Regions from separate parts of the Alteromonas sp. MmMcT2-5 genome, predicted to be linked through region 3. Evidence: predicted binding sites of a transcription regulator. Region 3 holds the regulator's gene; each other region holds the start of a gene.
What was found. Region 3 encodes LexA, which represses DNA repair genes until DNA is damaged. Its sites were predicted from a motif close to TACTGTATNNNNATACAGTA; they were not measured.
Positions count from the first base shown of each region.

Region 1: the regulator LexA is predicted to act here: its motif matches at 1,328-1,347, upstream of MHN09_RS16935 (YebG family protein).
Region 2: the regulator LexA is predicted to act here: its motif matches at 7,083-7,102, upstream of MHN09_RS19775 (putative DNA modification/repair radical SAM protein).

Region 1 covers NZ_JAKRFB010000049.1:125-10,507, forward strand. Annotated here, with positions in the region: gene rplI (50S ribosomal protein L9) at 27-479, opposite strand; gene rpsR (30S ribosomal protein S18) at 506-733, opposite strand; gene rpsF (30S ribosomal protein S6) at 745-1,146, opposite strand; gene MHN09_RS16935 (YebG family protein) at 1,393-1,680, shown strand; gene MHN09_RS16940 (ABC transporter ATP-binding protein) at 1,903-2,706, shown strand; gene MHN09_RS16945 (ABC transporter permease) at 2,706-4,037, shown strand; gene MHN09_RS16950 (PAS domain-containing methyl-accepting chemotaxis protein) at 4,167-5,738, opposite strand; gene MHN09_RS16955 (ATP-binding protein) at 5,871-6,713, opposite strand; gene MHN09_RS16960 (hypothetical protein) at 6,716-7,399, opposite strand; gene MHN09_RS16965 (methyl-accepting chemotaxis protein) at 7,488-8,570, opposite strand; gene MHN09_RS16970 (YeiH family protein) at 8,730-9,725, opposite strand; gene MHN09_RS16975 (cation diffusion facilitator family transporter) at 9,837-10,383, opposite strand, start outside.
Region 2 covers NZ_JAKRFB010000079.1:3,398-13,780, forward strand. Annotated here, with positions in the region: gene edd (phosphogluconate dehydratase) at 1-169, opposite strand, end outside; gene pgl (6-phosphogluconolactonase) at 179-871, opposite strand; gene zwf (glucose-6-phosphate dehydrogenase) at 873-2,366, opposite strand; gene MHN09_RS19755 (MurR/RpiR family transcriptional regulator) at 2,651-3,502, shown strand; gene pyk (pyruvate kinase) at 3,741-5,177, shown strand; gene MHN09_RS19765 (5'-methylthioadenosine/S-adenosylhomocysteine nucleosidase) at 5,373-6,281, shown strand; gene MHN09_RS19770 (hypothetical protein) at 6,359-6,736, opposite strand; gene MHN09_RS19775 (putative DNA modification/repair radical SAM protein) at 7,201-8,442, shown strand; gene MHN09_RS19780 (TIGR03915 family putative DNA repair protein) at 8,459-9,265, shown strand; gene MHN09_RS19785 (BON domain-containing protein) at 9,389-9,997, opposite strand.
Region 3 covers NZ_JAKRFB010000002.1:140,635-151,017, forward strand. Annotated here, with positions in the region: gene MHN09_RS02630 (diguanylate cyclase) at 1-1,453, shown strand, start outside; gene MHN09_RS02635 (hypothetical protein) at 1,626-5,186, shown strand; gene lexA (transcriptional repressor LexA) at 5,299-5,925, shown strand; gene coxB (cytochrome c oxidase subunit II) at 6,508-7,671, shown strand; gene ctaD (cytochrome c oxidase subunit I) at 7,681-9,324, shown strand; gene MHN09_RS02655 (cytochrome c oxidase assembly protein) at 9,472-10,059, shown strand; gene MHN09_RS02660 (cytochrome c oxidase subunit 3) at 10,083-10,383, shown strand, end outside.

The DNA of each region.
Region 1 (10,383 bases), on a different contig from region 3:
GCGGCTTTTTTCAAATACGTCAGCGATTACGCTTCAGCAATGATGATCACTTTGATTGAAGTGATAACGTCAGAGTGAAGTTGTAAGTCGATGTCATACTCACCAGTTTCACGAAGAGTACCAGTAGGTAGTTTAACTTCTGCTTTTTGTACTTCAACGCCAGCTGCAGTGATTGCATCAGCGATGTCACGAGTACCAACAGAGCCAAATAGTTTACCTTCGTCACCAGCAGGAGCTGCGATTGTAACTTCAGCAAGCTCAGCAACTTTTTCAGCGCGTGCGTTAGCAGCAGCTAGTTGCTCAGCAATTTTCGCTTCAAGTTCAGCACGACGTGCTTCGAACTTTTCAACGTTGTCTTTAGTTGCAGGAACCGCTTTACCCTGTGGGAAAAGGAAGTTACGAGCGTAACCAGACTTAACAGTCACTTGGTCGCCCAGGCCGCCAAGGTTGGCGATTTTATCTAGTAGGATGATATTCATCTTAGCTAACCCTTATATTCGCCAAATTACTTGTGTGAATCAGTGTACGGAAGCAACGCAAGGAAACGTGCGCGCTTGATCGCAGAAGACAGCTGACGCTGATATTTTGCGCTTGTACCAGTAATACGGCTAGGGACAATTTTACCGCTCTCAGTGATGTAGTTCTTAAGAGTAGCGATATCTTTGTAATCAATCTCAGTCACACCTTCTGCAGTGAAACGGCAGAACTTACGACGTCTGAAAAAACGAGCCATGGGTGATCTCCTTAAGCGTTGTCTTCAGTGGTTTCAGTTTTCTTTTCCGCGCGATCTTGGCGAGGAGCAGAATCGTCACGACGCTCACGACGAGGCTCTTCTTTCATCATTGGAGAAGGCTCAGTCACAGCAGTCTTAGTGCGCATAACCATGTTACGTAGGATCACGTCGTTGAAACGGAAAGCATTTTCCAATTCATCAACAGCTTCTGCAGACGCTTCAGCATTGATTAGTACGTAGTGGGCTTTGTGCAGCTTTTCAATTGGGTAAGCCAGTTGACGACGGCCCCAATCTTCTAAACGATGAATCTGACCACCGTCTTGCTTTAGGATTGTGGTATAACGCTCGATCATACCAGGTACTTGTTCACTCTGATCAGGGTGAACCATAAATACGATTTCGTAATGACGCATTATAGCTCCTTACGGTTGTAGCCTCGACAGTACAGCCGACTGTATGGAGACAAGGAACGAATTGGGATGGCTGTAAGGGCGCGCATTATACGCAGCAGTTACTAATTGCACAAGCATTAATCACCTTTAGAACAATCATTTGCCCTTTCCCCAAACACTACGCTCAGACATTTAATCAAAATACTGTTTATTTATACAGTAAAATACTGTACAGTTTTTGTGTCTTTAATAAACAGGGGACCTACCATGGCCATTACCACACAGTATGTTGTTACGCACAAAGGGGTAGAAAAATTGGTAACTACCGACAAAAAAGAAGCCGATCAGTATGACAAAATGCTCGATGCAGCAGATAACCTTGCTGACTACATTCATGCGAAGGGCATCAAGCTAGACGATAGCGTAGTGGAAGAGCTCACCATCATGCTGTCTAAAAACAAAGATAAAATCAGTAAGATTTTCAAAGGCGCTACCGCAGAAAGCGTATTAGAAGATGAAAGCGCAGAAGTGGTAAAGCTACAAGCTAACGGCTGATAATTTAGGCGCGCCTCTCTTTTGCGTCGTTATGATGAGCAATTAATAAGAGCAATTGCCGCTTTAGGCTGATGAGATCTGATAGCATAGCTATACGCAAAAATGTTATTTGATAACATTACCTCAACGCGGCAATGTGTTTTCTCTGGTTTTTAACTGGGTGAACAGACGTGTCGCTTTTGCTAATGTGAACATAAGACGTAAATACAGGTCGGGCTTAGCGTGAATACCTTCAATAAAAACAATAGCACTCACTCCCAGCGCAATGCAGTAATTGAAGGCCGCAGCGCAGTGACTGAAGAGCGCAACACAGCGATTGAAGTTAGCAATTTACAGTTTTCGTACACCAAAGAAAGTGCCCCCATCATTGACATTAAAGCGTGGCAAGTTTCGCAAGGTGAGCACGTTTTTCTCTCAGGGCCTTCGGGTAGCGGAAAGAGCACATTGCTCAATTTGCTGTGCGGAACATTAACTCCAACTCAGGGCGACATCGCCTTATTAGCGCAGCCTTTCTCCGCATTATCGAACCGACAGCGGGACAAGTTTAGAGCACGCAATATCGGCGTTGTTTTTCAACAATTTAATCTTATTCCCTACCTTTCTGTGGCACAGAACATTAATGCGGCGGTGTATTTTGCAAGTACAAACGTCAGCAAGACAGCATCAGACGCAAAGCTTCGTCATTTACTGGACAAGCTACAGCTGCCTTCTCACGTGCTGCATGCGAAAGCTGACGCATTGAGTATTGGTCAGCAGCAGCGCGTTGCCATTGCCAGAGCACTGATTAACGACCCACAATTATTAATTGTCGATGAACCTACCTCTGCCCTAGATACCGATGCCAGAGATAGTTTTATGTCGCTGTTAAAAGACGTTGCAGGTGAAAGCACCATGATTTTTGTTAGTCACGATAAAGCCATGGAGAGTTATTTCGACCGCCACTGCAGCATGAGTGAATTAAGCCCAAGTACAAACCACATAAAAACGCGAGGCGATGAGGCCACAAAAGCACAGGAGCGTGCGTAATGCTAAGTACCATTGCTATTGAAAGCTTAAAGCGCAGGAAAACAACGGCAATCCTCACACTTTTAAGCATTACCATCAGCATTAGTTTACTTTTGTGCGTGGACGTTATTCGCACCCAAGTTAAAACCAGTTTTACGCGCACCGTTTCTGGTGTAGATCTTATTGTTGGCGCACCAAGTGGACAGCTTAATTTACTCCTGTCATCAGTGTTTAATATAGGCACTCCCACCAAAGGTATTGAATATAAAAGTATTGCGGCGCTTCAATCTAACAAGCAGGTATCGTGGCTTATCCCACTATCTTTGGGTGATACCCACAGAGGTTTTAGAGTAGTAGGTACGACCAACAGCTTTTTCGACCACTTTAAATACGGTGATATGCAATCACTTGAAATGGCAGCAGGCTCGACATTTACGCAGCCACTGTCTACCGTTATTGGCGCAGATATCGCCAAATCATTGGGGTACAAGGTAGGGGATAAGATTATTATTTCCCATGGTCTGGGTAGCGTATCGTTCAACAACCATGATGATCACCCTTTCACTATCTCAGGCATAGTTAAGAAAACCGGTACGCCCGTAGATAAAGCCGTATACGTTACCCTACAGGGACTTGAAGAAGCCCACACAGGACCTAAACATTCGCCCACCTCAATGTTAGGCCGTAAATCTGCTGACAAGGCGAACGAGCATGAGCATGAGCATGAGCATGAGCATGAGCATGAGCATGACGAGCATACAAAAGAACATGCAGTTTACAATAGCGAAGCGTTTACGCCTGAGTCAGTATCCGTGGTGATGCTGGGGCTTAAACATCGGGTAACTGCACTGCAGCTTCAGTATCAAATTAATCAAAGTAAAAAAGAGCCGCTAATGGCTATTCTACCGGGCATGGCACTCGCAGAACTTTGGCAAATTATGGGAAATGTTGAATCGCTATTGCTTGGCCTTTCCGGTCTTATCGTCATCTGCGCGCTTATTGGGCTTGCGACTATGCTGCTAGCAACGATGAGGGAGCGTTATCAAGAAATCGCCGTTTTACGAACTATAGGCGCAGGACCGTTTACCTTACTGCTACTCATACAGATTGAAGCGATGCTGCTTACGATTGTGAGTGCCGCACTGAGTTTAGGCTTGGTAGCTGGGCTTATGAGCGCACTAAAACCTTGGTTAAGCAGTACCTATGGGTTGTTTTTAAGCAGCCCGCTGTTTGGACAAAGCAGTGTTATTATCATTTTACTGATACTGGGGTGCACATACTTGGTTTCACTATTCCCCGCTGTGGCGGCCTACAGACGCGGCCTACACGCGGGACTAAACGCGAACTCATAAATACCCATGCCTACAGCGTTGTTTCGGGTTTTGTCAGCTTCTATTTAGCCCCACATCTGTGCGCAAATAGGCAATAGGTCTTTTAATGGAGCGAGCTTAAGCGAGCTGGAGTGAGTATTACTCTCCTACTCACTTATCTGTACTGAAACGCAATATTAGCTCGTGAACCTGATTAACCGTTGCGCGCAAATCGTGGCTTGCTGCAAGCGATGCTTCAGATGAACGCTGGGTTTCAGACGCGCCGTCAGCGACTTCTACTAACTGCTGGTTAATATGCTCTGCCACCGTGCTTTGTTCTTCTACCGCTGAAGACATCTCTACCGTGGCATCAGCGATACCTTTCACTGCATTGTTAATTTCAAACAATGCACCTCGGGTTTCTTCTACTATAGCGCTGCCGTGCTCAGCTGAAGCTAGCCCTTCCGTCGATACCCTTACAGCTCGATCAGAACGCTCAGCCAATTCATTAATGATGTTGTGGATTTTATCGGTCGATTCGCGAGTTTTCGAAGCTAAAGTACGAACCTCATCGGCAACAACCGCAAAACCTCTTCCTTGTTCGCCAGCCCTTGCAGCTTCAATCGCAGCATTAAGCGCTAACAGGTTAGTCTGCTCAGCGATGGTCGAGATGATATTGGCCGCTTCGCCAATATCGCTGGTTGACTGAGCCAACTCTGTCACTGTGGTAGAAATAGACTCTACCGCCTCGCGCAACGCTACGATCGCCTGCATGGCTTGTTCTGCTTTTTGGTTGCCTGTCTCTACATTGGATGCCGCTGTCCTTGCGCTCTTTGCGTTACTTTCTACTCGTTCGGCAACTTCTTGAATCGCTTGACTCATTTGTGTTACCGCAGACGCAATTTGCTGTGTAGCTTGATTTTGCTGAACAACCGCGGCACTGGTGCTTTCTGCTTGCTCATGCGTGGTGTTAGCAATTGATTCGAGCCCCGCTGACGCATCTTTAATTCGGGTTAATGCCGTGCGATTTCTGGCAAGTTCACACCCCAGTGCAAGTTTGGCTTGGCTTATGTGAGGGGGGTCTGGGAAGTAGGTTTGTGCCACCGTTTCATTCGCGTAGCTTTCTGGGCTAAGAGAAAGCAGCGCGCCCCAGTCTTTTCTTGTCTTGGCTTCTTGAGCAATCATTAAAACTATAGCTCCAAGCAGCGCAATGCCAGCCGCAGCGGCGCCGTGGGTAAATGCAAAAGCTATTACTAAGACAGCACTTATCAGCAACGTAGGCGCCAGATGCATTAGGTTTTGAGCTAAGCGCGACATTGGTGATACCGCTGACTTTCCTTGCTGCATTCTTGCATAAACACCGGAAGCACGCGTTATTTCATCATTCAACGCTGGAACTCGAACGGACTCATAGCCGACAACGGTTTTCCCCTCGTACACAGGCGTTACGAAGGCCGAAACCCAATAATGATCGCCATTTTTTCTTCTGTTTTTAACGAGACCTAACCAGCTCTGCCCAGATTCCAAAGTACGCCACATCTCTTTGAATACGGGGGCTGGCATATCTGGATGACGGATAACATTGTGGTTTTTACCAATGAGTTCTTCACGAGTATATCCGCTCGCCTCTACAAATTCGCTATTGCAATGCTGGATAACACCGCGCTTATCGGTCGAAGATATCAGGCGATGATGTGCTGGAAACTTATATTCTTTTTGGGTAACTGGCTGATTGTTTCTCATTCGGTGCTTTCTCCATGTAGCAAAGCAACCATCCGTTAATCGTAGGAAATGTTGCTTACCTCCTAAGACTAGAACATAAACAAATTCTGTCTAGCAGGAAGAAAAAATTAGAGAAATTCTATATTCTATCAGCTATTTAGGAAAGCAATTTATACTTTGGGCTAGAGGTAACAAAACGGTAACGCGCGTACCCTTTCCTTCTTCGCTAGTGATATTTATCTTTCCGTTGTGCTCTTCAACAATAGTCATGGAAATAGACATTCCCAACCCTGTTCCCTCGCCGGGTGGTTTAGTTGTAAAAAAGGGCGTGAATATTCTATCCAGTGTTTCTTTCGACATACCGATACCTTCGTCTTCTACGATAAGCATGGCGTTCTTTTCATCTTTTTGTACTTTTAGGGTGATAGACTTTCCTTCTGGGGTAGCATAAATAGCGTTGGTTACGAAATTAACCAATACCTGCTGAATTTGCCCTGCGTTACCAAGGAAATAAACGTCTTTGTCCGGTACTTCTAAATTAACTTTGTTTTTGTACCTGTGCAGGTTGTTCGTTAGCTTGATAACCGTATTCATAGCTTCTACAGCGCTTATTTGCGTATGCTTTCCTGAGCCTGGATACGAAAAACTTCGCAGCGCTTTTACAATTTCAATAATACGTTCAATGCCCTCGTGAGATTCATTGAACATCTCTGTAATTTCGCTCGCACTTTCTTGTAATGAAAAGCGCTTTTCAAGCGCCTCGAACTGCGACTCTACCTCTCCACCAGCAGTGCGACAAAGCTTGCCTATTTCTTCTAACGCGTGTTGATAGTCGCTAAAAATTTCTTTTGCAACCACCGTATTGCTTCGAACATAGCCGATAGGGTTATTGATTTCGTGTGCTATACCCGCAGCAAGTTGCCCCAACATCGTCATCTTGTCTGCACTAACCAGCCTTTCTTCTAGAAAGTCTCTGTCTTTTTTAACCGAACTCAATTCTATTTGCCGACTGGTGAGCTCAGTTTTTTGTTCTGGTAACGAGACGTAATGTTTAGATAATGTTTGGAGGTATCAAGAACGTGAAGCGTTTCTTCTTCTAAGTGATCGTCTTTGGTAAGTAACACGAGCCAAGCGAATTCGCCGTCTGCCATCTCATGCATGAAGTGAAGTAAGCGCGCCTCTTTTTGAGTGTCGGGTCGCTGAACTGCAGTAACACACCAATGGGAGTAACTGTCCCTTAAGGAAAGTGGTGTTTCAAACTTAATCAATTCGGCAAGCTCTGGGGAGCTACGCCAACCCTCTTCATAAGTAAGTACTTGGTTATCTTCGCCCACTACTAGTTCATCATTTTTCACAATGAATGCTTTTCCACAATGGGCACTACTAAATTCCACCGCCGATTCTAAGGCAGAGAATATAAAACTTTTACCTGGCTGGGCATTGGAAAGCTGTGATGCAGCTCTGTTGAGGTAGAGCAGCTCTCGCTCTCGCTGCTTCGAATCATTTAGTGCTTTTCTAAGCGCTTGGTTTGCTAGATAAGCATCTTGAGAATAGGTTTCTAAGAAAGATTCTGCGTTTTTACGCGCAATTTTTTGACGCTTAAGTTGTCGCGCTAACGAGTTAACGCGGGCTTCCAGCGCAAGAATACGCTCGTGTTCGGTGGAATACGATGTTTCACTCACCAAGAAGCCCTCCATTTAAATCGCCGATAAAATCTCAGAGCGCCATGCGTCTCAATAGGGCCTATCGAACCATAGAGTTCTACGGCCGCTAATTAACTAGCCTATCAAGTAGAGTTAGTACTCTCTCACTGGCTTGTTCCATTTCCATAAGCTTAGCATTTGCCTCAGCGTTGTTGCCATTTTGTTTAGCTAGAACGGCAGCGATACCGCTACTATGCACTTTTGCATGCGGCGCTTCAATCTCTCTGAATGCCGTTGTCTGGCCAATCGCTTTGTTAGCATTGTCGCTATACCACTGCCCAAGGCGGCAGTTCTTATGATCGCCAAAGTCCGCTACAGATTTATTGCTGTAACCGCACAGCACCGCATAAACCTCGGCCTTCCACACTACATGATCCAATTTTACTGTTTGAATGAACGTAGCAATTGCGCCTTCGCTAATAGTGGACTTCATACTGTCACAGTGTTGTACCATAACTTCGTAGCTGCCATTTAGCTGATTAATGCCGGTCCCTAGCTGCTCATTGTTACCGCGCAGCTCATTAACACCTGAAACCGCTTTGGAAGTAGACTGAATTATACCGTTCACCAGCTCAGATACTTCTGTTGCTGATTTGTTGGTTTCTGTCGCCAATGCGCGTACTTCATCAGCAACAACACTAAACCCGCGGCCTGCATCGCCTGCTCGCGCAGCTTCGATAGCAGCGTTTAGCGCAAGTAAGTTAGTTTGATCAGAAATACTCGTAATAGTAGTAACAAATTTATTAATGTTATCTGCTGTTGTTGATAGCCCCGATATACGTTCACTCATGCTGCCCATTTGGACATTAAGCCCGCTCATGTCGGTAACAATTTTGCTTAACGTAGTAGCGGAGTCACTAAAGAGCTCATGAATATTAGCCACTGACTGATTCTCAGCGTCAATACGCTGATAAGTGGTCAACACCGTTTCACGAATACCTTCTAATTGACGCATACCATCAATAATGCACTTCATTACAACGGAATCGTTCGACGATGCGTGCTGGCTACTTGCAGCCTCAATGGCATTAATGAGCTCACTATTTTCTGCCTCTAAAACGTCAATTTTGTCTAAGGCTTCTTGCACTCTTGCTTCTAGTTTACGTACTTGCGCTTCTTTTTCTTCGTATTTACTGCGAGATACAAACATGTGTGGTTACCGATATGTTTTTTATAGAGTTATTTTGTTCAGATTAACAGATATCCAGACCATTTAACTATTAGTCTGAAGTAGCGTTATGCATTGAATATCGGCAGATTTTCTAAATTCGATACATTTAAAACGACGCGTCCAGTTTCTTATCTAACGTTACGAAAAGTGTAAGTACCCTAAAATGATGAGTGCTAACCATAAGGTTTCTGCGAAAATCATAATTATTGGTCGCACACCAACATTGATGAGCTGACCCAAGTTTGATTTCATTCCAATCGCGGCTATGGAAACGATGAGGAAAAAACGTGAGATTTGACTCCCCATCTCTACAAGACTTTCAGGTAAAACAAAGAAGCTGTTCACGAGCATCATCATTACGAAGCCGACTAAAAACAGTGGTATTTTAGGACTGTTTGTTTGGCGGCTTTTGATACCAACAGATAAGGTTTTTGCTACGACTAACACCATAATCATAACTACTGGAACTAGCATAGCCACCCTAACAAGTTTAGTTAGCGTCGCCATATCACCTACTTCCTGAGAAATCGAGTACCCTGCCCCTACAACTTGCGCAACATCATGAATAGTGCCACCTAGAAAAATGCCGGCTTCACTGTCTGACAGGTTTAGCTGAACAGCGATAATAGGATAGAGTACCATGGCGATTGTAGACATAGCGGTAACGCCAATAACGGTAACTAGTGTATCTCGCTCATGGTGCTGGCCTTTGGGTAGAATGGTAGATATAGCTAATGCAGCGGATGCGCCACAGATGGCAACTGCGCCTCCTGTTAAGGCACCTAACTGCCCTTTTAACCCAAAAATTTTAGCGAGGCCAATTCCAAGCAAAATAGTCGTTAAAATGGCAAAGCACAATAAGCCCAGCGTATCCCAACCCAGTGCCGTTAAATCTTCAAGTGCGAGCCTTAAACCAAGGAGTACAACACCTGTACGTAATAGAGTACTGGCACAGAAATCAATCCCTTCGGTACTTGGTGAATCGGCTCGATAGAGGAAAGAAACAGCCATTCCTATCAGAAGAGCAAACAGCATGGCAGGGGAACCGTAGTGATCGCTGAGAAAAAGAGCCGCCAAGCCGGTTATGACCGAAACGCTTACTCCCGGGAGAATCGCTTGATATCTAATATTCATACTTTTATTTGTTAATTATAGTTATTGCTTAAAAGGCCTATCACTACAATAGCTTGATTTTCGTAGGCCTCTAGAGAACGAATCCCTACTCTCGCCAGAGTTAAACGCAACTTATATCTCTTCGTGCTGGTGTTCATGAGAGTGGGCGTGTAAATGGTCATTATCATCACGACATGGCTCACCCGGCAACTCAAACTCTATCGTGGTATGAGCAAGTTCAAAGGGGGCTAAACGCTCGTGAACTTCCTTTTTGAGTGCTCTCAGTTTGTCATTGTCTATTGCACAGTTTATTACCACGTGTGCAGTAAGCACGTGCTGCTCTCCGTCAAGCGACCAAAAATGTACATGGTGAATTTCTTCAACGTGCTCGATTTTCAAAAGCGTGTTGCTAATAGCATTCCTTGTAGCCAAGTCAGGTACGCCCTGTAGAAACAAAGACATGGTCTGCACAACATACCGAACAACATTGACCAAAATAAATAGCGTAAAACCAATAGATAAAATTGGGTCGAGTATAGGCCATTCAACAAAATGGAGCACAATGGCTACTACCAGTACCGCTACCCACCCCATCGTGTCTTCAATTAAGTGCCAGTTAAGCACCTTTTCATTCATCGAATGACCGCCGTGGAGTTTATAAGCTGCAAATCCATTCACG
Region 2 (10,383 bases), on a different contig from region 3:
TTTCGCTTGTTCCACATGCTGCAAAGCCGTGAGCAAGGTTACCGCATGACAACACACCACGGTGTGGTCCTTGACGTCGTGCACTCTCAATTTTTTCTAGATACGCCTTACGCGTTTCTTTACTACGCTCGATAATTCGTTGCGTAACTTCAGCAATTTTTGGATTCATGTTTGTCTCCTATGGCGCCCACATCAAAGTAACCGGCGCGCGGTTAACTACGGCGGTGATGGGCTTTTGCGCTTCGGTGGCATTTTCAATAGCATCAAGTAAGACTTGTTTTTTCTTCTCGCCTGTTAAATGCAAAAAGATATTACGGCTATTGAGTAACGCTGGTAGCGTTAATGAAATACGTTGATGAGGTGCTGTTGTAGGTTGAACAGCGATGCAGGTTCTGCCGCTGCTCATATCTAAGCCGTCAAGTACTTGTTCAGAGCAAGGGAAAAGCGATGCAGTGTGACCATCTTCCCCCATGCCAAGAATCAATGCATCAAAAGGTTGTGACATGCTAGCCAGATTTGACTCTGCGGCATTTACGCCTTCGTTTGCATCATTAGCATCGCTTTTCAATTCGATAAAACGAGCTGCTGCGGCTTTATTTTGAATTAGATTATTTTTGACTAGGCTGGTGTTGCTGGCCTCGTGGCCCTCTTCAACCCAGCGCTCGTCGGCAAGGGTGATATCAACCTTATCCCACTCAAGTTCGGTTTCACTTAGTTGTTTAAAAAGCGCCAGCGGTGTACGACCACCACTAACGACAAGCGAAGCTCGACCGCGAGTTTTAATACCTGTTTTTAAAATGCTGACTAAGTCTTGCGCAAATGCATCAGTCAGCGCATCAGGTGTTTCAAATGATAGAGTTGTTAACGCCATATTACTTTTTCTTCCCTGTTTTGCTCTCGTACCAGCTGCGATTTTCGCGAGCAAGAAGACCTATAGAGTCTACCGGCCCCCACGTACCTGCTTGATACGGTTCTGGCGGCTCGCTCGATTGCTTCCACGCTTCAAGAATTGAGTCTACCCACGTCCAAGCTTGCTCAATTTCGTCACGACGAACGAATAGCGCCTGATTACCCAACATAACTTCAAGAAGGAGTTTTTCGTATGCGTCAGGAATACGCTCATCGGCAAACGCTTCAGAGAAACTTAGGTTTAACTTGGATTTTTGTAGATCCATAGAGCCTGAGCTGGTTAAGCCAGGTACTTTATTCATTACGGTGATTTCTACCCCTTCGTCTGGCTGTAGACGAATAACGAGCTTATTGGGTGGGAGATTCTTGAAGCTGTCACCGAACAAGTTGTGTGGCTGACGCTTGAAGTAAATAACAACTTCACTCACCTTAGTTGGCATGCGCTTACCTGTGCGTAGGTAGAACGGCACACCAGCCCAACGCCAGTTGTCAATTTCCGCTTTAATAGCAACAAAGGTTTCGGTTTTACTTTGCGTATTAGCACCTTCTTCTTCAAGGTACCCAGGCACTTCTTCGCCCTTCACGAAACCAGAGGTATACTGACCGCGTACTGTGCTGTCATTAATATTAAACGAGTTAATCGGACGAAGCGCTTTAAGCACTTTCAACTTTTCGTCACGAATGCTGTCAGCGTCGAGCGTTGTCGGAGGCTCCATCGCTACCAAACTTAAAATTTGTAGCAAGTGGTTTTGCACCATATCTCGCATTTGACCCGCGTCGTCAAAGTAACCCCAACGCCCTTCAATACCCACTGACTCTGCAACTGAGATTTGAACATGGTCAATGCAGTTGTGGTCCCAGTTAGTAGCAAAAATAGAATTGGCAAAACGCAGTGATACTAGGTTTAGTACTGTCTCTTTACCAAGGTAATGGTCAATGCGGTAAATTTGCTTTTCGTCGAAGTATTCTGCAACTTGCTCATTGATCACTTTAGACGATGCCAAATCGTGACCAATTGGCTTTTCTAGCACAACGCGAACGCTTGAGTCGATAATTTTGCAGCTATGCAGGCCACGACAGATATCACCGTATATCGCCGGTGGCGTCGCTAGATAACACACCATGGTGCGGCTTGGGTCAACGTGGTCGTCTAATACGCAATAGCTTTCAACGTCCTTCATGTCTACGCATGCATAGTGCAAACGTGCTTTCATTTTTTCCCAAGTGGCTTCACACAAGTTCTTCTCGCCAAACTTGATTAGGTTGGCATGAACTTCTTCAATATAGGCATCCAGCTCCATTTCTTGACGCGCAACACCCACAATAGTGGTGTCTGGGTGCATCAAGTTTGCTTTTTCAAGCTGATATAAAGAAGGCAACAACTTGCGTCGTGAAAGATCTCCCAATGTACCGAAAAGTACAAAATCACAGGGTTCGTAGGAATTATCCAATACCATATTCGTCGACCTTTTAAATGTATGTGTCCGCGGCGTATTGTACAGTTATTTACAACACTAACGACTATTTTTACCGTATAGTTAACACCAAATGTAGTAAAATTACAACTTGTACCAACTATAGGATCTGAATCTTTACTGTTTCCCTCAGTTTACCCTCATTTAACCCGATTGAAATAACAAAAATTGTCAAAAAATTACATTTTTCTTGTCACAGACGTCACATTGGGTACTATTACGGGTGTACCTTACAATAAATTGTGCTAACTAATTGCTATATCTGTATGAACATTTTAGAAAAAATCACACAAAACCAAGCGGCATTCAGTAAATCTGAGAAAAAGGTAGCTGAAGTAATTCTAGCTAACCCACAAACGGCCATTCATTCGAGTATAGCAACCCTCGCTAAGATGTCGGATGTTAGTGAGCCTACCGTAAACCGTTTCTGCCGAAGACTTGATACTAAAGGCTTCCCAGACTTTAAACTGCATTTAGCGCAGAGCCTGGCTAACGGCACGCCTTATGTAAACCGCCATGTTGATGAAAACGACAGCCCAGACGAATATACCAATAAGATATTCGAATCGACCATGGCGTCCCTGGAAGTGGCGCGCCAATCTGTGGATGTGAACGTGGTAAATCGCGTTGTTGATTTACTTACACAGGCACAGAAAATTTCATTTTTCGGCTTAGGCGCTTCAGCTTCAGTGGCACACGATGCACTAAATAAGTTTTTCCGCTTCAATGTTCCAGTGGTCTACTTTGAAGATATTCTGATGCAGCGCATGAGCTGCATGAACTGTTCAGATGGCGATGTTGTTGTATTGATTAGCCATACGGGCCGAACTAAAAGCTTAGTAGAAATAGCGCAAATTGCCCGCATGAACGACGCTACTGTGGTAGGAATTACCTCAGCAGATAGCCCGCTGGCACAAGAGTGCAGTTACGTGTTATCGCTGGAAGTGCCGGAAGATACTGATATGTATATGCCTATGGCCTCTCGCATCGCGCAGCTCACGCTAATTGATGTACTGGCAACCGGCTTTACACTGCGCCGCGGCAACAAGTTCAGAGAGAACCTGAAGCGAGTAAAAGATACGCTGCGTGGTTCACGTTATGAAAAGCGTGGTGAGTAATTTTCTTCCCACGTGATCACATAAGAACCACTTACCGTAACAATATCGGTTCAATAAATCAGCGAAAACGCCTAACTGGTCGAGCCAGTTAGGCGTTTTTGTTTATTTCATTCACATTTTTGTCAAATTCAACTATTATTCTGTAATAAAATTACGTAAAGCGATTACAGGCATACCGTATAAACGCGTAGCCTATCACTCTTTGTCTTTTCTAACTTAGAAACAGCGACGGAATCACATGACCAGAAGAACGAAAATTCTTGCCACCCTAGGACCTGCAACCGACTCACTTGAAAAGATTCAGGCACTTATTGCCGCAGGCGCAAACACTGTGCGCATGAACTTTTCACACGGACAAGCCGAAGACCACATTGAACGTGCAAAGCGCGTTCGTCAGGCGGCAAAGAACCTAGGTAAATACGTAGCGATTTTAGGTGATCTTCAAGGTCCTAAAATCCGTGTTGCTCGTTTTGCCGAAGGTGCAGTTCGTTTAGAGGTTGGCGCAAAATTCATTCTAGACGCTGAATTGGGCCGCGACGAAGGTGATATTAATCAAGTAGGTATTGATTACAAAGCGCTTCCTGATGATGTATCGGCAGGCGATATTCTGCTTCTTGATGACGGTCGAATTCAGCTTCGAGTAACTGGCGTTGAAGGCCGCAAAGTGATTACTGAAGTAACAGTAGGCGGCAAGCTTTCAAACAATAAAGGCATTAACCGTCAAGGCGGTGGTCTTTCTGCAGATGCACTTACCGAAAAAGACAAAGAAGACATTAAAACCGCCGCGAAAATTGGTGTTGATTACCTTGCAGTGTCATTTCCTCGCAGCGGCGCAGACTTGAACTACGCGCGAGAACTTGCCGAAGCAGCTGGCTGCTACGCAAAAATTTGTGCAAAGGTCGAGCGTGCTGAAACGGTGGCGTCTGACGAAGCCATGACGGATATCATCAGCGCTTCAGATGCGGTAATGGTTGCTCGTGGTGACTTGGGTGTAGAAATTGGCGATGCGGAACTTGTTGGTGTTCAAAAGAAACTGATTGCCCGTTCTCGCCAGCTCAACAAGGTTGTGATCACCGCGACGCAAATGATGGAGTCGATGATTGACAGCCCTATGCCTACACGTGCAGAAGTAATGGACGTTGCAAACGCTGTACTAGACGGCACTGACGCGGTAATGCTTTCAGCTGAAACTGCGGCGGGTAATTTCCCTATTGAAACAGTTGCAGCTATGGCTCGTGTTTGTGAAGGCGCGGAAACACATCCAAGCGTTAAAATTTCCAAGCACCGCATGGATCAGCAGTTTTCTTCTACTAGCGAGTCAATTGCTCTGTCAGCGGTTTACGCTGCGAACCACTTGCCAAGTGTTAAAGCGATTGTAGGTTTGACTGAAAGTGGAACTACACCAACGTTAATGTCTCGCATTACTACATCTCTGCCAATTATTGCGATGTCTCGTCACGAATCAACGCTTAACACAATGGCGCTTTGCCGCGGCGTTAAGCCGGTTTTCTTTGACTCTTCAAACAGTGAACCTGGCAAATTGAAGTACGATGTCATTGCATCACTTAAAGAGAAAGGACTAGTGAAAAGCGGCGACAGTATCATCCTGACTTACGGCGATGAAATGGAAAAAGTGGGCGCGACCAATACCCTTAAAATCGTAGAAGTCGAATAGCAACGAATACACTATTAAAGCGAAGCAAATGCTTCGCTTTTTTTTGCCTGTAATTTACTAAAGCAGTGGTAAGCTGACGCTTATAATAAGAACACTCAACTAAGTCAGTATCAAAATTACAAAAAACATATCCAACCAAACAACGAGAATTCGTTAACACTCCTCGGGACAACAACGACAAAAATAAGGATAGATATGCAGCTCATTTTCAATCGCTACACACGTTTTTCAGCAATTATAACGCTCTTGGCACTTTTCACTCATAGCGTATGGGCAAATACACAGCACGTACACACCATGAAGCGTGTAGAAGTAGCTTCACAGAATGCACCATTACAGCCAATAATGATTCAAGGCCCCATGCCCATTGAAGCTGAATACTTTGCTGCGCTTTTGGATAACACTACAACAGAGTATTCAGGTAATGCCGTATTCTATAAAGGGACACTAAACGGGTACCCCATTGTGGTAGCTAAAACCGGTAAGGGTTTAGAAAATACTGCGGCCGCCACCGCTATTGGCATAGAGAGATACCACCCTCGCCTTATCATCAATCAGGGAACATCAGGTGGCCACGATCCTTCCTTAAAAGTTGGTGATATTGTTCTTGGCGAACGCAGTATTAATGCATCCAATTTTAAAACGCCCAAGCTGGCTCAAGGAGAAGGTTCTCAACCGTTTAATTGGCTGCCGATGGATCTTATGGCGTCAGAAGGCAGCGCGGGAGAAGGAAGTAGCGCTAAGGACGCAGAAAAGTTACGTTTTTATTTAGGAGACAAACAGCTCATCAACCTAGCTCTATCGCTATCCAAGCAGTACAAACGCGGGAACGTCGTTAAAGGAACGATTGGCAGCGGTAACTTTTGGAATAACGAGTTAGATCGAATAGCATGGCTTCATAAGAATATGGGAACGAGTGTGGAAGAAATGGAAACCGCTTCTGCAGCGCAGATTGCACATGCCTACCACGTTCCCTTTTTAGGTATTCGCGTATTGTCGAACAACATTACCAACCATGGTGAATATGACCCAACCACGGCCAAAGATTGTCAGGCCTTTGTTGAAAAAGTGGTAAAAGCTTATATTTCTGCGCTGTCGGAATAAATGTGGAAAACACTCAATCGAAAAACGCGCCCTACATTGTAAGAATGTAAGGCGCGTTTTCATGTATAGCCTTTGTATTAGATTGCTTGAGCGGTATAAGTTTCCGCATCTTGACTAACATCATCCGCGTATTGAGTAAGATGGTGATTTAGAATATTTTCAGCACGCTCAACAAACTCATCACGCTTAAATTTCCAACCTCTTAAATCGGCTTGTTTAGCCTGTGCAATGTAGTGCTCTAGACGCGTTTTTCTCAATAGATGTGCCTTTTTCGACAAATCAAATTCTACCAATGAGAAGTTGCGCTGTACTTTTTGAATATCCATATGAACGGGGCGCTGTTCGTCATCAGCTGATGCTTGGCTTACGGATAGCTTTCCTTGCCCAATTACACCGACTATAACAATGATTGCTGATACCACTAAGCCTGAATAAACCCACTTTAAAAAGTTCATGCCCCACTCCTTGAACGATTTTGCACTTGTATCGATAAGCTCGCTACAATCCACTTAATTAAAACTATTTATCACCAATGTATTGAGTCATTCGACTTTCTAAGTTTCTAGCTTTCACGTTGCAGCAGATGTTTTCTGCCTGACAATACAAACTTTCGTCTGTTCAATACATCAAGTAATTCACTCATATCTACTTAACCATATGCACCTTCCGCACCATATATTTAATCTTTATTTTTCAGTAATTTAGACCAACCCAAAACTTATACTAAAGTTGTATAAGGTACTTTCTACACACAGCAAGATAAAATTTTCCTTTCAAATTTAATAAACTCACTCCCCTCAACACTGTACACTTATACAGTATTAAGATATACCATAACAAGCAAAGTACTGGTATGGAATCTTGTTTTTTTTCAGACCGTCTACCACGTACATTTGCCTAGAGAAAGTGACCATTTGCGATGCATGACAAACTCATTCAAAAACTCGAAATTCTTTCAGATGCCGCTAAGTATGACGCTTCTTGCGCAAGTGGCTCCGCCGGTAAACGAAAAGCAGGTAAAACTGACAAAACAGGAATAGGTTCGCTCACAGGAGGGTCAGGGATATGTCACAGCTTTACCCCTGATGGTCGATGCATATCATTACTTAAGATCCTAATGACCAACTATTGCATATACGATTGCCATTACTGCATCAATAGGGTGTCTAGCAACGTTCAACGAGCGCGTTTTACCGTTAAAGAAACGGTTGATTTAACGCTTAATTTTTATAAGCGTAACTACATTGAGGGATTATTTTTAAGTTCCGGTATTGTCGGCTCTCCTGACCTGACTATGGAGAGCATGGTACGCATCGCGAAGTCTCTTCGCATTGATCACGGATTTAAAGGATACATTCATCTTAAGACCATTCCGAATGCATCTCCTGAACTACAGGCTGAAGCTGGCTTATATGCCGATAGGCTAAGTATAAACATCGAAATGCCGACGCAAAATTCGTTGAACAAATACGCCCCAGAAAAAGACCTTGGTGAAATTCACGGTTCAATGAATACATTGAAAGACAAAATAAATGAACACAAAGTGGATAAAACCTACTCGGGTAAACGCCCACCTCGCTTTGCTCCTGGCGGACAGTCCACTCAGATGATCATAGGAGCCGATGACTCAAATGATAAAGTTATCCTTGGCACGAGTGTCAAACTGTATGGTCAACAAAAATTGCGGCGCGTTTACTATTCTGCATTTTCGCCCATCCCAGATGCGTCTGAAGTCTTGCCTCTTAAACCGGCGCCACTTATCCGTGAACACCGACTTTATCAGGCCGATTGGCTCCTGCGCTTTTATGGATTTGGTTTAGATGAAATCGTACACAACGACATGCTAGATATGGAGCACGACCCCAAGCTTGCGTGGGCGCTACGCAATCGCCACATATTTCCCATCGATTTAAACAAAGCTGACAAGCTACTTTTATTGCGAGTTCCTGGACTGGGAGCACGCACAGTACAAAAAATTCTGGCTATTCGACGTTACACAAAGCTTAGCTGGTTCGATCTCACAAAAATGCGTTTACCCTTACAAAAATTAAAACCGTTCATTACTGTTAGTGATTATTCCCCCGCTATCCATTTGCTCGATAGCAGTAACTTTGAACAGCAATTTAAACAACCAAAACAGTTTGAATTGTTCAGCGCTTAATCTAATTGGTACCACAATGAAAAAAGTAACAATTTCATCAGTGCCCGGATACGATGAATGGCGAAAAGCATCGAGAGAATGTCTAGCCCAACACATACCTCCGGAGAACGTTACATGGCAAACTTCGCAATCTAACCAAGACGACTTGTTTGCCGTGACCGATTCGGCCATCGCTATTGGTGAAAGCCAAACGAATTACAGAATTCCTAGATCAGTTTTAACGCTGTTGAAGTATGCGTTATGCCACCAAGCCCCCGATCGTTTCGCTTTATGTTACCGCGTTTTATGGCGAGTAGTTTTCGAAAACAGAAACCTTATTCACTTAAAAACTGACGAAGATGTGTTGCGTCTCAACATGCTGGCTAAAGCAGTAAAACGCGATGCATATAAGATAAGTGCTTTTTTGAGATTTCGAGAAGTCGTACTTGACGGACAAGAGCATTTTATTGCGTGGTATGAACCAGAACACTTCAGCTTGGAGATGAAGCTCGATTTTTTTCAGACGCGTTTTAAAAATATGTGTTGGTCAATACTTACCCCTTATCGAGCTGCGCATTGGAATACTAAAACACTTGTTTTGGAAGATAATCCTGACCCTAGTATCATTCCAAATGATGACAGAATTGAAAAATACTGGCTTACGTATTATGCAAATATATTTAATCCTGCCCGCGTAAAAACAAAGGCAATGTTAAGTTCAATGCCAAAAAAATACTGGAAGAATATGCCTGAGACGTCGCTTATTAACGATATGATACGCCACTCGGATGCTAGAGCACGTAAGATGATACTAAATGGAAAAAAGGTGGAGAATGGTGAATGAGTCCTCCTGACAAATATTAGCAGCTGTGCTTCCTTTGTTTATTGCGATTTGAAAAGCTCTGTAAAACGTGACCAGAAAAAAAGGGGCCGAGGCCCCTTTTTTTTGTGTAAAGCAACAATGATATTAGTTCATCGCAGTTTCAGTAACTACACGAAGGTTGCTTTCAACATCTTTTACGTCAGATGCATTCTTGGCAATTTCCACAGCTAGATCACGCTCAGCATCAGAATCAACGTCGCCAGTCAGTGTTACTACACCGTTTTCTACGTCAACATCGATGTCGAAACCTGAAATATCGGTATCCATAAGAAGACGAGTTTTGATTACTGTGGCGATTTTGGCGTCAGTTAACTCGCTTGTGCCTTCGTCAACAGTATCTTCCATGTCATCTGACATGTCGCCTTCCATATCTTTGTCAGAGACAACCGTTAGCTTGTTGTCTACAGACGTTACACCGTCAATATTCGCTACTAGCTCTTCCGCTAGCTTTTTATCAACAGAGTTCTCAACCTTACCAGTAAGAACGACATTACCGTTTTTAACGTCAGTGTTAATGTCGAATGAATCAAGGTTACCATTGAACAACAGCGTTGCTTCTGCTTTGCCATCAATCCATGCGTCTTTGGCACCTTTCTCCCATTTATTACTTGTGCTGTCTGTGTCCATGTCACCTGCATATGCAGCTGTAGTCAAAGTTGTAGCAACAATCATAGAAATAAGTGAACGTTTCATAACATTTCTCCTTTGTCGAAACTCGTAGATAGTCATGCCAATTCCTTGCCAACAAAATAAGACATTGTTTTATATGATAAATATTAATATCCAGGGCTAGTTAAGTAAGTTTTGTTTTGCAAACTTTGCCTTTGTTTGAGAACTTTTTACTTAATTTTGTTAATGCCCAAAACTCGTCAACTTCACTTAAGAAAAGCACCTATCAATTGTACTAGGGGATAACTTTTTGTCGTTGGCCGCCGCTAAGTTACAGTGATACTTAGGTTAAACTTATTTCACAAAGCTGCCGTAGTTATAACGATTTGTGTCGCTTCACTGGGGCCTGTTGACCTTTGTTGTACATTTTTGCAGCGGTCTGTGTGCCATCTAGACAAGGCGAATGTTTG
Region 3 (10,383 bases):
TGTGGAAGATAAACTCAACAAAACCAATCAGCGGATGCGTTTATTACTCGAGGCTTCAGAGTTAGGAACATGGGACTGGAACTTGGCCGCCGATGTTAATCAAGTCAACAAGCGCTGGTGCGACATTGTTGGTCTTGAGTATGAATACTATGACAGTGGCTCCCGCTTTTTTAGACAGCTCATTCATCCCGCGGATTACGTCAAAGTTGAAAAGCAGCTCAACATGCATCTAATTGGTAAGAGCAAAGTCTTTAACACCACATTTCGCATGAAACACACTGATGGCTCTTGGGTTTGGGTTGAAAGTTATGGGAAAACCGTTGAGACAGATGCCCAAGGTAAGCCGGTTCGTATAGCAGGTATTCACAGAGATATAACGCAGCGAATGGAAAGCGAACTGCATGAGAGAAAGAAAACCCAGCTCCTTCAATTTATCAATAAAACCCGGGTATCATATCTGCAAAACAATGACTTGACGATGGCGTGTCAGTCCGTACTGGCTGAACTCATAGATATCTCAGATAGCCAGTTTGCCTTTGTCGGCCAAATGAAAGGAGACGGTAGCTCATCTAGACTTTTCATTCATGCGATTTCTGAAATTGTTTGGGATAACAGTAGCTTTTCTCAATATGCAGAGTACAAAAAACGAAACCTCTACTTTAGTAACTTCGATAACCTTTTTGGAACCTCAATTTTAACGGGAGAAGTTACCATTAGTAATGCGCCAAACAGTCACCCTAATTCCAAAGGTGTTCCGCACGGTCATCCGCGCATTAGCCGATTTTTAGGCCTACCAATAAAAGTGAAAGATAAAGTAGTGGGAATGGTCGGTTTAGCGAATAAGTTTGATACCTACACTGACGAAGATGCTGAGTTTCTGCAGCCCTTTTTAGATGCTTTGGCTGGCTTGTTCTACGCAGTAGAGCTTGAGGAAGCCCGAGCCGTTGCTGAAGAGAAGCTTAGGCATTTGGCGATGACTGATTCTTTAACGGGCCTTTATAACCGACGCGCGTTCCTTGACGAGTGCATCTCATTTTCAAAACAACATTGTCGAGGATGTGTTGCTATCGTCGATATTGATCACTTCAAAAAAGTAAACGATACCTACGGTCACGATGCTGGAGATCAGGCGCTTATTGCTGTTGCAAGAAAAATAGCTAAACATAATCAAACGCCAAATGTCGTGGCTCGATTAGGAGGAGAAGAGTTTGCAATAGTCATGATAGGTGACAAGAAAGAAGAGATCCATAGGCAGCTAGAAGCACTGCGCATTGCTGTTGAAGAAGGAAGGGTGACCTACAAGACAGACACGATGAATTTATCGATCAGCATTGGCGCAACATTTATCAAAGACACCTTTGAGGCGGATTTCAGCGCCCTCTTATCGCTTGCTGACAAGGCGCTGTACAGAGCCAAGAAGCAGGGCAGAAACCAAGTCGTATGGGATGAATAATAATAGTACGTGGCTTCGCCTACATTAAATATAAGCGTATACGCTCAAGGCGCTGTTGCTAGATTGATAAAGTTAAGTTATAAAAAACGAATATTTTATTAAACTTAATAATTAGGCTTGTTTTGAGCTTCTAACTAAAAAGCCGACATGCCTTTTAAATCAGGGACGATGTATGAAAACTTCGCGCTTGGGTTTTTCTGGCCTTTTTTCTCTTTTAGCTCTAACTGCGTGTGGTGGTGGAGGTGGCTCTGATTCTTCTCCACCTACAAACCCACCACCTCCACCTGAGCCGACAGCACTAGAAATTTTATCAAATCCTTTAGATTACTCAGAGTCACGACTAAACTCGGCGGCAACCACCTATGCTGATGCGAACTACAGTGGAGAAACGAAAGTCTCTACTGTGGATATCAGCGCAGTACAAGAGGTTTACATCACGCTCTTTGGTGACAATACAAGTGGCTCACCCTATGTAGATCAATATGATATCTACACCTTCCTAGATGAGAACGGCAACGTTGAAGGTACGACCGAGTGCTATGAATCAGGATCAGTAACATACTCAGGTAAGCTTGATGAAGACACGGGTAAAGGAACGATTACTGTAGACTATGATCAGTGCATTCAATATTACGACTCCACTCGGTATGACGGACAATTTTCGCTAGTTATTACTGACGCAGGTGAAAACAGCTCCGAAGTAACGTCTTATTTCACTACTTTGTCTATGCTAGACGGTGGCGTGCGCACAACATTAAAAGGCTACTTAAGTGTTGATTTTCGCTACCGCCCACAAACAGGTACGTTTTATGAAGAGACGAGGCAGTATCTTACTGTCACGCACAATGGTGAAACTTACAAGGTCAGTGGCACATCAGCAGAAGGGGTGACAAACAACACCTTCGTGTCTGAACTAAATGGTTCAATCTACATTGCGTCTAAAGGCAAATTGGACTTTGCGTATTCTTCTGATCAGGGCGACCTTCCCTATTCGTCATCTGGCTCGCTGGTCGTAAAAGGAGATAAAACGGCTGGAATTGACGTTATTGATGGCGCAGTTCGCTATGGCGAAGATAACAACGGCGATGATATTTACGATGTAGGTGTATACTTTAATAATCTAACAGCGTTTGCCAGCGGAAATCATACTGGCCTTGCGCTTTCAGATATCGATGCGATATCCGTACCTCCTGTAGTGAATCAGCCTTATTACTATGCCTATGAGACTGTCTATACCACAGATGAAGTCACCGTTGAGCCTGGCTACTATCATGATTCAGATACTCCCGACTCAGAGCTGGTGATTTCGTTTCGCTGGTATGTAAATGGTGTAGTCCTTGACGATGTTAATGGTACCACGCTGCCACCTTACAGCGCAGTCTTCGGTGATGAAGTTAAAGTTACCATGGTGGTGTCAGACGGTATTAACGTTGTTGAATCCCAGCCTACTTTCGTTGAGATCGACAATTCTCCTATGACGCTCACTGCATCGAATATGCCTGAAGTAGTAACTGCGGGCGGATACGTAGAGTTTACCGTATCGATGAGTGACCCAGACAGAGTTGACGATGACGTCGCGGGACAGCTTATTTCAGCGCCTCCCGGTGCTTCGTTAAATGCGGAAGGTCTGATGACCTGGAATGTACCTGCGAATCAACTTTTCAACGCTCAAACTTATATGTTTAGTTTCGCTAGCTTAGACGGAACTGAATCCCAACAAACGCTCGAAATCACTTCTTATGCGGACAAGGCCCCGGCTTATGCTCGTACTACTGTGATGACACCAATTTATAATCATGGCTTTGCTATTGCTTCGACCAATGGTGCAAGTGAACTTATCACGGTAAATGCTCGCAACGTGGGCGCATTTTCGCTAGAAGGCAATACGCTTAAAAATACCTATGTGTATCCGTATAAACTGCCAACTAAAGGCGAAATTAGAAGCGTGCATACCCAAGATGTTGATGGTGACAATAATGATGAAATCTACCTTCTTACTCAACAGGGATTGTCTGTAATAAAAGACCGCGAAAGTAACGCAGAAGCGGTGTTTATTATTGAAGATAGTATTATTTCTGGCTTATTTTACGACATCAATGGTGACGGAGTTGATGAAGTTGCTTATTTATATGGGAGCGAATATTACAATGCGACTTCTATTGCCATTGTAGATGTTCGCACAGGTGAGCAGTTGCAACAGTACGATATTGACGGCGTCAATAACCTTGCTTTTGGTAACGTAGATGATGACGCATCGATAGAAATGGTAACGAACAATGGTTATGTATTTGATATCGAAAGCGGTGCCAACCAATGGCTATACGGTAGCGGGTTCAGCGACGCATTTGTTGTGCTGGGTGATATGAATAACGATGGTGTAGATGAAATCATCGGTGCCGATAGTTGGAATGATATCTCAATCTACTCAGCAGTATCGAAAAGCAGTTTGGCAACGGCGGAACATGGTGACATTTGTGATATCGCCTATAGTAAAGAAAACCCAGCTACAGAAGGAATAGTGGTTGTCTCCGAGTGTCAGTGGGGACAAGTTAGAGGTTTTGCATTAGAAGCGGGACAAATCTCTGAGCAGTGGGCTCTTAACCACAACACTTACAGTGGCATGTCACTTCTCATTGACGATTTAGACAATGACAATGTGGACGACATTATTTGGACTGGTGAGAATCAAATTTTAGTAGCGCAACAAGATGCCAACGGTGAATATGCCTTGTCAGATATAAAAGGTGCGCCGCGCGCGAGTAGATATCATGCCGCGGGTTGGGCACCTTATGGCGATAATGATGAAAGAGCCGTCTTTGTTAGCGATACAAGTAGTTACGAATCATCTATTCAGATTTTATCGGTAGATAAAGAGGATAACTTTGCGATAAGTGCTGAGGTTGGCGAAGATGTCTATAACTATAGCAAACCGGTCGTTACAGACTACAACAATGACGGTGTGGGTGAGTTACTAATAGGGGCACTGGATTATAGTTCGTCGTTTAATGTCGTGAGACTTACAGATAACGCTATTCAGTGGACACTGAACAATAATCAGAATAGTGAAATTTCGTTTATTGAAGCCATTGACGTAAATAACGATAGTTACGCCGATGCAGTTATTATTGAGAACAATCGACTTAAAGCGTTTGATATCGAGAATCAGGTGCTTATCGACTCAATCATTAACGATTTTTCAATTAATGCGCTTGCTGCCTCTGAAAAAGACGGTGTGCATTATTTTGCTGTTGGGGGCTATAGTTCGCTCAAGCTCTATAAAATGCAGGATGGTGAATTTGTTGGATTGAATGAATTGGAAACCAATTGTGACCAATTGCTCACGGTAAATTTTGATAGTGATAGCGAACTTGAATTTGCGTGTTTAAATAGAAACTACAACACCATCAATGTTTATGACGTGGCGAGCGATGCATTAGAACTCAAAGACGCTATAGCACCGTCATTCTACCCTCAGTATATAGCGGCTGTTCCAACGACGTCGTCTAATCAGTCGATTCTCGCTATCTACCAGCCTAACGAGAATGACTATTCGTACAATTATTATGACAGCATCGCATATCGCGTGGTTGAGGTTGATAATAAAGGCAATGTGGTGTGGCAAAGCCCTGGACTTGGGCTCGATAATGTTGAAGGCATGCGCACACGTCAAAATAGTGATGGGGAGCTGGAGTTACAAATTAGTAACCCGAACATGGCTCTTCTCGTAAAATAAGAGGAAAGCACTTGTCGTAGGCTATTGCAGATCGCAAAAGACGCGGCAAGTGCTTGTTATTTAGTTTTAGGTGTATATACTTACAGGAACTGTATGAACAGACAGGTCTTTTATGCGCCCACTCACAGCTCGACAAACCGAAGTTTTAGAACTTATTAAAACAACCATGTTAGAAACGGGAATGCCGCCTACTCGTGCGGAAATAGCCCGTCAGCTTGGCTTTCGTTCTGCTAATGCAGCAGAGGAACATTTGAAAGCATTGGCGCGTAAAGGCGTGATTGAAATTTTGCCTGGTACGTCTCGTGGCATTAAGCTCAATATCCCTCTTGATAACGACGCACAAGAAGAAGAAGGCCTACCGTTAATTGGGCGTGTTGCAGCCGGTGAGCCGATCTTGGCGCAAGAGCATGTTGAATCGCACTACAAAGTCGATCCTGCACTGTTTCAACCCCATGCCGACTTTTTGCTACGCGTTAACGGTATGAGCATGAAAGACATTGGTATTTTAGACGGTGATCTTCTCGCTGTTCATCGCACCACTGATGTACACAACGGTCAGGTGGTTGTGGCGCGTGTAGATGAAGACGTCACCGTAAAGCGTCTAGAGAAACGCGGGCGTGAAGTATTGCTTCATGCTGAGAATGATGAGTTTGCACCAATAAAAGTCGATTTGGCGACTGAACATTTTGCGATAGAAGGTATTGCGGTGGGTGTGATCAGAAACGCTGACTGGATGTAGTATTTTAGCTTGTTTGTATAAAAGCGGCGCGTTAGCCGCTTTTTTTATGTCTTTTGTTCCTGTTTTTTTCTTCAATCTGCCAACTTAGGTTTTATCCTGCCCAGCAAACCTGTTGGTTTTCTGCGCGCTTATTTTTATCATTACTCACGTTATTCTTTCTATGAATGCTTCAAGTATTTTCCATTTTTTATTGTGAATTTTGTTTGAAATCGACATTGAGTCATCGATTACTTATTGATTTCTTAACTAGTTAGTCGAGCATTTACTTTAACCCCGTGTTCAAAATGCCTGTTTGATTCCAAGGGCATCCCACAGCAATCGCTTTCTCTTTTTTGCACTTGAAATCCCCGCGACCATTTTAGTAAATGATTAAAAATTAACCACTTCGTTAAATTTTTAATAGAAAAGACTAGACGGCACGACATTATTGCGCAATTCTTATACAGAGATTAACAAAATAATAACAATGGCTCTAAATTTGTTTTACAAGTTGAGGTTATGGGTCAATCGTTCGCAAACCATTTGGTAGGGCATCGCGCAAATTAATCAGCGTCTTTGACCACGCCATTACGGAGGTGCTGAGTGAAACAACTAACGACCGTTTTCGCAAAATGGTGTTCTAGTATACCAATTTTGCTTTTTTCCCCTTTGCTTTTTGCGCAAGAAGCAAGCGAAGAAGCCTCTTCGCTTAATTTGAGACGCGGTGCTACCGACATCAGTGGGCAGGTATACGACCTCCATATGTTGATGTTCTTCATTTGTGTAGGTATCGCGGTTGTAGTTTTTGGCGTGATGTTCGCCTCAATGTATCTACATAGAAAGTCCCGTGGCGCCAAGCCAGCTAATTTTCACGAAAACGTGAAGGTCGAAATTGCTTGGACCGTTATTCCTTTCCTTATTCTTATTTTCATGGCGGTACCCGCAGCGAATACTCTAATTGCTATGGAAGACACGTCTGAGCCTGACATGACGGTGTTAGTAACAGGCTCTCAATGGAAATGGCATTACAAGTACATGGATAGCGATGTCGAGTTTTATTCTTTACTCGCCACTCAGCGCGAGCAAATAGAAAACAAATTTCAGAAAACAGATAACTACCTGCTGGAAGTTGACCGTCCCTTGGTTATTCCTACTGGGAAAAAAGTACGCTTTCTTATTACCTCTGACGACGTTATCCACTCTTGGTGGGTTCCTGACTTTGCCGTGAAAAAAGACGCCAACCCCGGCTTTATTAACGAGTCTTGGGCCAAGGTGAATGAGCCGGGTATTTATCGCGGACAGTGCGCAGAGCTTTGTGGTAAAGACCATGGCTATATGCCGGTTGTGGTAATTGCTAAAGAACCCGCCGAGTTTGAAAAGTGGATGGGCGAACAAGAAGAGATTGTTCGTAAAGCAAAAGAAGAAGAGCAGCGTCTACTTTCTATGAATATGTCTATGGATGAACTGATGAAAGAGGGCGAGCGAGTATACAACGCAACGTGCGCTGCTTGCCATATGCCAAATGGTGAAGGTTTACCTGGCGTGTTCCCGGCATTAAAAGGCAGCAAGATGGCACTAGAAGATCAGCAAGGTCACATTGACATCGTGCTGCATGGAAAGTCAGGAACAGCCATGCAAGCGTTTGGAAAAATGCTAAGTCTTAAGGAAATTGCCGCCGTAGTCACTTACGAGCGAAATGCCTGGGGCAATAAAACTGGCGATATGGTTCAAGCCAAAGATGTCAACGCAGTGGCAAACGGAAACTAGGAGCAGACAATGAGCAAAGCAACTGAAGTTATTTCGCCAGATACCTCTGCGCCTCACAGTGGTCAAGTAAATGGTGGTCACCTACATGATGACCATGAACACCACGATCATATTCCTAAAGGGATAACGCGTTGGTTGTTTACCACTAACCATAAAGATATAGGCACACTTTACCTGTGGTTTGCCTTTATTATGTTTTTAGTTGGTGGTGCGATGGCCATGGTGATCCGCGCTGAACTATTCCAACCCGGTCTACAAATTGTAGAGCCAAACTTCTTTAACCAAATGACTACGGTACACGGGCTTATCATGGTATTTGGTGCAGTAATGCCTGCCTTTACTGGGCTCGCAAACTGGCTTATTCCCATGATGATCGGCGCCCCTGACATGGCGTTACCGCGCATGAATAACTGGAGCTTCTGGATTTTACCAGGTGCCTTTCTCATTCTATTGAGCTCGCTCTTTATGGAAGGCGGCGGCCCTGCTTTTGGATGGACTTTCTACGCGCCCCTTTCAACGACTTACAGTGGCGATTCGACAGCGTTGTTTGTGTTCTCTGTTCACATCATGGGTATTTCATCCATTATGGGAGCGATTAACGTGATTGTGACCATCTTTAATATGCGTGCGCCAGGCATGACCTGGATGAAAATGCCGCTGTTTGTATGGACGTGGCTTATCACGGCATTCTTGCTGATTGCGGTAATGCCAGTGCTCGCCGGTGCGGTTACCATGGTGTTAACTGATAAGTTCTTTGGCACGAGCTTTTTTGATGCTGCTGGTGGCGGCGACCCGGTTATGTTCCAGCATATTTTCTGGTTCTTCGGGCACCCTGAAGTGTACATTATGATCTTGCCCGCTTTCGGCATTATCTCGCAAATTGTTCCTACCTTCTCTCGAAAGCAGCTGTTTGGATACGCGTCTATGGTGTACGCCACGGCGTCGATTGCGCTGCTCTCTTTTGTTGTATGGGCTCACCATATGTTCACCACGGGCATGCCGGTGTACATGGAAATGTTTTTCATGTTTGCCACCATGCTTATCTCGGTGCCTACTGGCGTGAAAGTGTTTAACTGGGTAGCGACCATGTGGCGCGGCTCACTGAGCTTCGAAATGCCAATGATGTTCGCTATTGCCTTTATTGTGCTGTTCACCATTGGTGGGTTGTCAGGGCTAATGTTGGCGATCACGCCCGTGGACTTCCAATATCACGACACTTACTTCGTTGTAGCCCATTTCCACTATGTACTGGTAACTGGCGCGGTCTTTTCCATCATGGCTGCGGTGTATTACTGGTTGCCTAAATGGACGGGAAAAATGTATGACACAACCTTAGCTAAATGGCATTTCTGGTGCTCATTGGTATCGGTCAATGTGTTGTTCTTCCCTATGCACTTTGTGGGTTTGGCTGGTATGCCACGCCGTATTCCTGACTATGCATTGCAGTTCGCTGATTTTAATAAATGGATAAGCCTGGGTGGTTTTGCATTCGGTTTATCTCAGCTCATCTTTCTTGCCCTGCTTATCAAGGCATGCAAAAAGCAAGGTGAGCCGGTATCAGCGCAAGTTTGGGACGGCGCAGAAGGATTGGAATGGGAAATTCCATCACCCGCTCCTTATCACACGTTTGAAACGCCACCTGTCGTTAAGTAACGGTAGGTGGAGTTGTGAATAGGTCATTCCTTTCAACCGGCAAAAGCCGATGGGAATGACATTCACACATTGCAGGTGGTGAGGGAGATAAACGACTAAGCAAGCGTTTACCAACCTTCATCTATGGATTTACCCGGAGGTCACGTGATGTCACAGCAAAGCGCAAACAACAAGATGGTTATTAAACTTGTTGCTATTGTCATTGGCATGTTTGGCTTCGGCTTTGCCCTTGTTCCCTTGTACGACGTATTTTGCGACGTTACGGGTATTAACGGAAAAACCGAAGGCACGGCTGCGGTTTATCAATCGGTTGAGATTGATGAGTCGCGAGAAGTGACCGTCGAGTTTATTACTCGCACAAATACCGGTATGCCGTGGGAGTTTCGTGCTGAAACCAAGCGCGTGAAAGTGCACCCTGGCGAACTTAATACGGTGTCGTTTTATGTGAGAAACCCTGCATCAAGCAATATCGTAGCTCAGGCCATTCCCTCTGTATCCCCCGGAACGGCAGCACTGTACCTGAACAAGACTGAATGCTTCTGCTTCAATCAGCAGCCATTAGATGCGGGTAGTGAAGCCTATATGCCCATGCAGTTTTATGTAGACCCTCAGCTACCTGAAGAAATTACGTTTTTTACCTTGCAGTACACACTCTATGACGTCACAGCGCGAGCCAGTGACCTAACGACAACACCGAATCCCTTTATGGCTTCAACACCATCAAATGGCGAATAGGCCGAAGGGGTAAGGAGAAGAAAATGCAACCCGAAGTACAGAATCACGAATACCAAAAATATTATGTACCCGCACAAAGTCCATGGCCCATCGTAGGGGCCGTTGCTCTATTTCTTATCGCCGTAGGTGCGGGCAATTATGTGGTGCAAGCAACCAAAGGTGAAACAGGCTATGGCGGTCATATCCTTTTAGCGGGGATAGCAGTATTGCTCGTTATGCTTGTAGGTTGGTTTAAAAATCAAATAGACGAATCTATGGCAGGGCTTTACAGCGATCAGCTGGGGCGTTCATATCGACAAGGTATGAGCTGGTTTATCTTTTCAG